DNA from 2 places in the Xanthomonas sp. CFBP 8152 genome. Region 2 is predicted to be linked to the other one. Evidence: predicted binding sites of a transcription regulator. Region 2 holds the regulator's gene; the other holds the start of a gene.

Region 1 (3,976 bases), on a different contig from region 2:
ATCGGCGCCGCGTAGGAGCGCATCTGGGCGCGACTGGGGCGTTCCCGGTGAAGCCTCTTCGCGCCCTGGGGCGCTCCTACGAGGTCGCGGGGCCATGCACACGCGGGTTCGACATGGTTGGGGCCGCGGCATCGGCGCCGCGTAGGAGCGCATCTGGGCGCGACTGGGGCATTCCCGGTGAAGCCTCTTCGCGCCCTGGTGCGCTCCTACGAGGTCATGGAGTGTGCGTGGCCATGCACGCGCGGGTTCGACACGGTTGGGGCCGCGGCATCGGCGCTGCATAGGAGCGCACCTGGGCGCGACTGGGCGTTCCCGGTGAAGCCTCTTCGCACCCTGGTGCGCTCCTACGAGGTCATGGGACCTGCGTGGTCACGCACGACCAATCGACGAGCGGATGTTGCGCCATCCATCTTGCCGCCCACAAAAAAACCCCGCCTTTCGGCGGGGTCCTTTGTGCTGCAACAGCCGAGTGGCCTGGATTAGAAATCCATGCCGCCCATGCCGCCCATGCCACCGCCGGCCGGCATCGCCGGCTCGTCCTTCTTCGGTGCATCGGCCACCATGGCTTCGGTGGTGATCATCAGGCCGGCGATCGAGGCGGCGTTCTGCAGCGCCGAGCGGGTGACCTTGGTCGGATCCAGGATGCCGAACTCGACCATGTCGCCGAACTCGCCGTTGGCGGCGTTGTAACCGTAGTTGCCGGTGCCTTCCTTGACCTTATTCAGGATCACGGACGGCTCTTCGCCGGCGTTGGCCACGATCTCGCGCAGCGGGGCTTCCATCGCGCGCAGGGCGATCTGGATGCCGTGGGTCTGGTCTTCGTTGGCACCGGTCAGGTTACCGACGGCCACCAGCGCACGCACCAGGGCCACACCGCCGCCCGGGACCACGCCTTCTTCGACGGCTGCACGGGTAGCGTGCAGGGCGTCTTCGACGCGGGCCTTCTTTTCCTTCATTTCGATTTCGGTCGACGCGCCGACCTTGATCACTGCAACGCCACCGGCCAGCTTGGCCACGCGTTCCTGCAGCTTCTCGCGGTCGTAATCGGACGAGGTGTCTTCGATCTGGGTCTTGATCTGGCCAACGCGGGCTTCGATCGTGGCCGAATCGCCGGCGCCGTCGATGATGGTGGTGTTCTCCTTGGAGACCTGCACCTTCTTGGCGCGGCCCAGGTCCTTGATCGTGGCCTTCTCCAGCGCCAGACCCACTTCCTCGGAGATCACGGTGCCGCCGGTCAGCACGGCCATGTCTTCCAGCATCGCCTTGCGACGGTCGCCGAAGCCCGGTGCCTTGACGGCCACGACCTTGACGATGCCACGGATGGTGTTGACCACCAGGGTCGCCAGCGCTTCGCCTTCGACTTCCTCAGCGACGATCAGCAACGGCTTGCCGGCCTTGGCCACGCCTTCCAGCACGGGCAGCAGGTCGCGCACATTGGAGATCTTCTTGTCGTGCAGCAGGATGAACGGGTCGTCCAGGTCGGCCGACTGGCTCTGCTGGTTGTTGATGAAGTACGGGGAGAGGTAGCCGCGATCGAACTGCATGCCCTCGACCACGTCCAGCTCGTTTTCCAGGCCCGAGCCTTCTTCAACGGTGATCACGCCTTCCTTGCCGACCTTCTGCATCGCTTCGGCAATGATGTTGCCGATCGATTCGTCCGAGTTGGCCGAGATGGTGCCGACCTGGGCAATCGCCTTGTCGTCGGTGGTGGGCTTGGAGATGTTCTTCAGCTCGATGACGGCGGCCTTGACGGCCTGGTCGATACCGCGCTTGAGATCCATCGGGTTCATGCCGGCGGCCACGGCCTTGGCGCCTTCGCGGATCAGGGCCTGGGCCAGCACGGTGGCGGTGGTGGTGCCGTCGCCAGCGTTGTCGTTGGTCTTGGAAGCGACTTCCTTGACCATCTGCGCGCCCATGTTCTCGAACTTGTCAGCCAGTTCGATTTCCTTGGCGACGGAGACGCCGTCCTTGGTGATGGTCGGCGCGCCGAAGCTCTTCTCGAGCACGACGTTGCGGCCCTTCGGGCCCAGGGTTGCCTTCACGGCATTGGCAAGCACGTTGACGCCACGAACCATACGGGTACGTGCGTCTTCACCGAAACGAATGTCTTTAGCAGCCATTTGTATGTAACTCCGGAAATGGGGAATAGGGAATGGGGAATCGGTAGATCAACAGCGTGAATCGGGGCGGGGTGGGATGGCGAAGGGCGCTAGCCGCTCTGCCCATTCCCGATTCCCAACTCCCGATTCCCGGCGCATAGCGCCTGATCAGCCGATGACCGCCAGGATGTCGTCTTCGCGCAGCACCTTGTACTCGACGCCTTCGGACTTGTAGCTGCTGCCGGCGTACTGGCCGTAGATGACCTTGTCGCCGACCTTGACCACCGGCGCGCGCAGGCTGCCGTTGTCCAGGGGCTTGCCGGCGCCGATGGCGACGACTTCACCCTTGGTGGACTTTTCTTTGGCGGAGTCCGGGATCACGATGCCGCCGGCGGAAACTTCGTCGGCTTCGATCGGCTTGACTACAACGCGGTCGTGAAGCGGCTTGATGCTCATAGAGAAAGACCCTCTTAAGTGATTGATTGGTCTGGAAATTATCGGCGATGTTAGCACTCGCATGTGACGACTGCCAGCACAGCGCGCGGAAAAAACCCGACAGAGCGGGTGCGGGCCAGAGATTGTGCTGTGTGGGCAGCTTTCAAGGGCTGGGCGGCAAAAATTTTTCGCCGGGCAGTTCCGTGCGAGGGCCACAGCGTGGCCGACACACCCCACAGGCAGGTCGCCGGCTGGCGACGGACAGCGGATTTGGAACCGGGCTGTGCAATGGCCTGCCATACCTGGCACCGGTCACCAGACATTGGGACGCCAGCAGTGGGCACCGAGCAGCTGCTGGAGCAACCGCACTAGGAGCGGCCGACAAAACGTCGCAAGCAGTCGTCAGGTGGGTGTGAACGGCGCGCTCGGAACTGGAATGTACGAGTGGTACATACCGGTCCCGAGCACCGGCCGCGCCCGGCTGGCGGCTGCGCAGTCGTTTTGTCAGGCGCTCTAAAAATGGAACCGGGTTCCACCGGCTGTCATGCGCACGTCCTACAGTCGGCAACGCATTCCCCGATCACAAGGAGCTGTCGATGAGGTTGCCGTCCCGTGCCCGTGTTTTCTCCGTGAGCTGGTCCCCGAGCTGCACGCTTCCCCTGGCCTGTGCGCTCGCGCTGGCCATCCCCACTGCCCACGCGGCGGTGTTCATCAACGAACTGCATTACGACGACGCGGGCGCCTCCGGCGACAGCGGCGAAGGGGTGGAAGTGGTGGCCACCGCCGGCGAATCGCTGAGCGGTTACCGCATCTATCTGTACAACGGCAGCGCGCCGGGCGCGGCAACGGTCTACGCCAACACGGCGGTGCCGGCCGGCAGCCTGGTCAGCTGCGGCAGCCAGGTGCGCGTGGCCACGGTCAGCTACGCCAGCAACGGCGTACAGAACGGGCCCAACGACGGCGTGGCGCTGGTCGATTCCAACGGACAGCTGGTGCAGTTCCTCAGTTACGAAGGCGCCATCACCGCCAGCGGCGGCCCCGCTGCCGGCGTGACCAGCCAGAACCTGCCGGTCAGCGAGAGCAACAGCAGCGCGGTCGGCAGCTCGCTGCAACTGACCGGCACCGGCAGCAGTGCGGCCAATTTCAGCTGGGCCGGCTCGTCGGCGCAGACCTTCGGCGCGTGCAACCGCGGCCAGAGCTTCAACGGCAGCGGCGGCGGCGGCGAGACCGGCGCCGCACCGACGATCACCAGCACCACCCCGACCCAGGGCGCGACCGGCTTCCCCGCCGCAGGCGACCTGAGCGTGGGCTTCAGCGAGACAGTGACGCTGAGCAGCGGCGCCTTCGCGCTGAGTTGCGCAAGCTCCGGCACGGTGGCGCTGAGCCACCCGACCAGCGGCACCCGCTTCAGCCTGTCGACCAACACCGCCCTGGTCGGTGGC
Region 2 (3,976 bases):
GCCGCCCAGGTCGTACACGGCGATCTTGCGGTCGCCGCCGTTCTTGTCCAGGCCATACGCCAGGGCTGCGGCGGTCGGCTCGTTGATGATGCGCTTGACGTCCAGACCGGCGATGCGGCCGGCGTCCTTGGTGGCCTGACGCTGGCTGTCGTTGAAGTACGCCGGCACCGTGATCACGGCCTCGGTGACCTTCTCGCCCAGGAAGTCCTCGGCGGTCTTCTTCATCTTTTCCAGCACGCGGGCAGAGATTTCCTGCGGCGCCATGCGCTTGGCATCGCTGGTCTGCACCCAGGCATCGCCGTTGTCGTGGGCCAGAATGCCGTACGGCACGTGCGAGATATCCTTCTGCACTTCGGCGTCGGTGAACTTGCGGCCGATCAGGCGCTTCACCGCGTAGAAGGTGTTCTTCGGGTTGGTCACCGCCTGGCGCTTGGCCGAGGCACCGACCAGCACTTCGCCATCCTTGGTGTAGGCGACGATCGAAGGCGTGGTGCGATCGCCCTCGGAATTTTCGATGACGCGGGCCTTGCCGCCGTCCATGATCGACACGCACGAGTTCGTGGTGCCGAGGTCAATACCAATGATCTTGCCCATGGATACGCTCCTGATGATTCTGTAGCTGTGTCCGGCGACGCCGGGTCTGGCTGAGATGTGGGGGTGGTGCGCAGGTGTTCAAGCCACCTGCACGAATCTGCGTTTCGCGCATGCGCCGGGCAGTTCAGCCGGGCGCTGCGGTTCAGTCGTGCTTGGCCACGACCACCAGGGCCGGGCGCAGCAGACGCTCGTTGAGCAGATAGCCCTTCTGGAACACCTGCACCACATGGCCCGGGGCGATGCCCTCGGCCTCGCCCTGGCTGATCGCCTGGTGCTGGTCCGGGTTGAACGGCTGGCCGACCGGGTCGAGCAGGGTCAGGCCGTTGTCGGCCGCGACCTTGAGCAATTGCTTGTAGGTCATGTCCAGGCCATCACGCAGCGGACTGGGCTCGGTGCCGGCCGCAGTCAGGCCGGCGTCCAGGCTGTCGAACACCGGCAGCAGCTCGCCCAGCAGCTTCTCGTTGGCGAACTTGCGCGCGTTTTCGACATCGCGGGCGATGCGCTTGCGCTGGTTTTCAAGATCGGCACGCTCGCGCAGGGCATCGGCCTTGACCAGCGCGATCTCGCTGCGCAGCGACTCGATCTCGGCCTTGAGCGGATCGGTCTCGGGTGGGTTCTGGGACAGGTCTTCGGAGTCGAATTCGGGGTGGTCTTGGTTCATGTGCAGTTCCCGGGCAAGCGGAACGCCCGCCCCAACGTCACCCCGTATGTGGGCGCGCGCGCGCGTTTCAAGCAAAACGATCGTGTCGATCGCTGCCGCTTATCGCGTGCCGGGCGGTTCCATGGCCGCGCCCAGCACCTGGGCGGCGGTCTGCACCAGCGGAATCACCCGGTCGTAGGCCATGCGCTTGGGCCCGATCACGCCCAGCACGCCCAGCACCTGGCCATTGGCGGCATACGGCGCGGTGACCAGCGAGACATCGTCCAGCGACACCATGCCGGTCTCTTCGCCGATGAAGATGCGCACGCCCGGCGCCTGGATGGTGCGTTCGAGCAGTTGCAGGATCTCGCGCTTGCTGGCGAAGGCCTCGAACAGCTCGCGCAGACGGTCAAGGTCCGACAGGTCCTGCACGCCCATCAGGCGGGTCTGCCCGGCCATCACCATGTCGTCGGCGTCGGCCGGCACCAGCGCCTCGCTGGCCAGATCGACGCTGTGCGCCAGCAGCTGCTCCATCTCGTTCTTGGCCATGCGCAACTCGCGCAGCAGGCAGGCGCGGATGTCCGACAACGCCCGCCCGGCGAATTGCGCGTTGAGGTAATTGGCCACCCGCTCCAGCTCGGCCGGCTCGTAGGCCCGGCGCGGTTCGATCACCCGGTTCTGCACCTCGTTGTCGGCAAACACCAGGATCGCCAGCACCCGACGCGCGTCCAGCGACACGAAATCGATATGCCGGAAGGCGAACTGCTCGCGCCGCGGCGCGCTGACCACGCCGACGAAATGGCTCATCGCCGACAGCATCTGCGAGGCGCTGCCCAGCAGCGACTGGGTACCGTTACCGCTGGCCAGCTCGGTGCGCAGGCGCCGCACTTCTTCCTCGCCGGGCGGCTGCATCTGCACCAGGCTGTCGACGAACACCCGGTAACCATGCGCGGTGGGCACCCGCCCGGCCGAGGTGTGCGGAGAGCTGAGCAGCCCGACATCCTCCAGATCGGCAAGGATGTTGCGGATGGTGGCCGGGCTGACGTCCAGCCCCGCGTGCTGGGCCAACGTCTTGGAACCCACCGGCTCGCCGTCGCGGATATAGCGGGCAATCAGTGTCCGCAGCAGTTGGCGTGCGCGGGGGTCGAGCGTTGGGGACTGTGACGCGCGCATGGGATCATCCGGTGAGACTGGGCATAGATAATGTCTGGCCCTGCGGTTGGCAAGCGTCTTATTCCCTGCCCGCCGCTCTCACCCTAAGCTGCCCCAAAGCGTTCACACTCGACCCCATGCTCAGACACCTCTCCATCAAGGATTTCGCCGTCGTCCGCGCCACCGAACTGGAGTTCGGGCCGGGCATGACCGTGGTTTCCGGCGAAACCGGCGCCGGCAAGTCGCTGATGGTGGACGCGCTGGGCTTTCTGTCCGGGCTGCGCGCCGACAGCGGCGTGGTCCGCCACGGCGCCGACCGCGCCGAACTGTCGGCCGAATTCCAGCTGCCGCCCCGGCATTCGGGCCTGACCTGGCTGTCGGACAACGAGCTCGACGACGATGGGCAATGCCAACTGCGCCGGATCATCCGTGCCGATGGCGGCTCGCGCGCCTGGATCAACGGCCGCCCGGTCACCTCTTCGCAACTGGCGGAGCTGGCCTCGCGGCTGGTGGAGATCCACGGCCAGCACGAACACCAGGCCCTGATGGCCCGCCACAGCCAGCTCGCCCTGCTCGACGCCTACGCCCGCAACGGCGCGCAGCGCGAACAGGTGCGCCAGGCCAGCCAGCGCTGGCAGGCCCTGCTGGACGAGCGCGATGCGCTGTCCGCGCAAGGCGATGTCTCCGACCGCATCGGCTTTCTCGAACACCAGCTCGGCGAACTGGAACGCGAGGACCTGGACCCGGCCGCGATCGCCGCGCTGGACGTCAATCATCGCCGCCAAGCGCACGCCACCGCATTGATCGGCGCCTGCGACAGCGTGGCCCTGCAGCTCAATGGCGACGACGGCGCCTCCGCGCTGGGCCTGCTGCAAGACAGCCGCCACGACCTGGCGCGCGTGGCCGAGCACGAGCCGCGCCTGGGCGAGGTGGATGCGCTGCTGGATAGCGCGGTCATCCAGATAGAGGAGGCGCTGGCCCTGCTCGACCGCGTGCGCGACGACCTGGAGGCCGACCCGGCCCAGTTCGAGGCAATGGAGCGCCGTCTCGGCCGCCTGCACGATCTGGCCCGCAAGCACCGCGTGGCCCCGGACGAGCTGGCCGCCCAACGCGACCGCATGAGCCTGGAAGTGGAAAACCTGCGCGGCGCCGACGAGCGCCTGCAGCAGCTGGACAAGCACATCGACGCGGCGACTGGCGACTGGCGCAGTGCAGCCAGCACCCTCAGCGCCAGCCGCACCACCGCTGCCGAGGCGTTGTCGGCCGCCACCACCACGCTGATTGGCGAACTGGGCATGGGCGGCGGGCAGTTCCTGATCCAGCTACAGCCGCAGGACGCATTGCGTCCGGATCCCAACGGCGCCGAGCGGGTGGAATTCCTGGTCGCCGCCAATGCCGGGCAACCGCCGCGCGCATTGCGCAAGGTCGCCTCCGGCGGCGAGCTGTCGCGGATTTCGCTGGCCATCGAAGTGGCCGCACTCGGCATGGACAGCGTGCCGACCATGGTCTTCGACGAAGTCGATTCCGGCATCGGCGGCGCAGTGGCCGACATCGTCGGGCAGAAGCTGCGCACCCTGGGCGAAGAGCGCC

The links. The regulator HrcA, encoded in region 2, represses chaperone genes, less so after heat shock. The targets are predictions, from matches to a motif close to TTNGCACTCNNNNNNNNNGAGTGCNAA.
Region 1: FHT09_RS10905 (co-chaperone GroES) is a predicted target of HrcA. The motif match lies at 2,606-2,632, and genes of this name have one in related genera.

The regions. Positions count from the first base shown of each region.
Region 1 covers NZ_JACHNO010000002.1:767,250-771,225, forward strand. The annotation lists gene groL (chaperonin GroEL) at 480-2,120, opposite strand; gene FHT09_RS10905 (co-chaperone GroES) at 2,268-2,555, opposite strand; RNA gene FHT09_RS10910 (sX9 sRNA) at 2,911-2,987, opposite strand; gene FHT09_RS10915 (endonuclease) at 3,131-3,976, shown strand, end outside.
Region 2 covers NZ_JACHNO010000003.1:674,610-678,585, reverse strand. The annotation lists gene dnaK (molecular chaperone DnaK) at 1-594, opposite strand, end outside; gene grpE (nucleotide exchange factor GrpE) at 737-1,255, opposite strand; gene hrcA (heat-inducible transcriptional repressor HrcA) at 1,355-2,407, opposite strand; gene recN (DNA repair protein RecN) at 2,524-3,976, shown strand, end outside.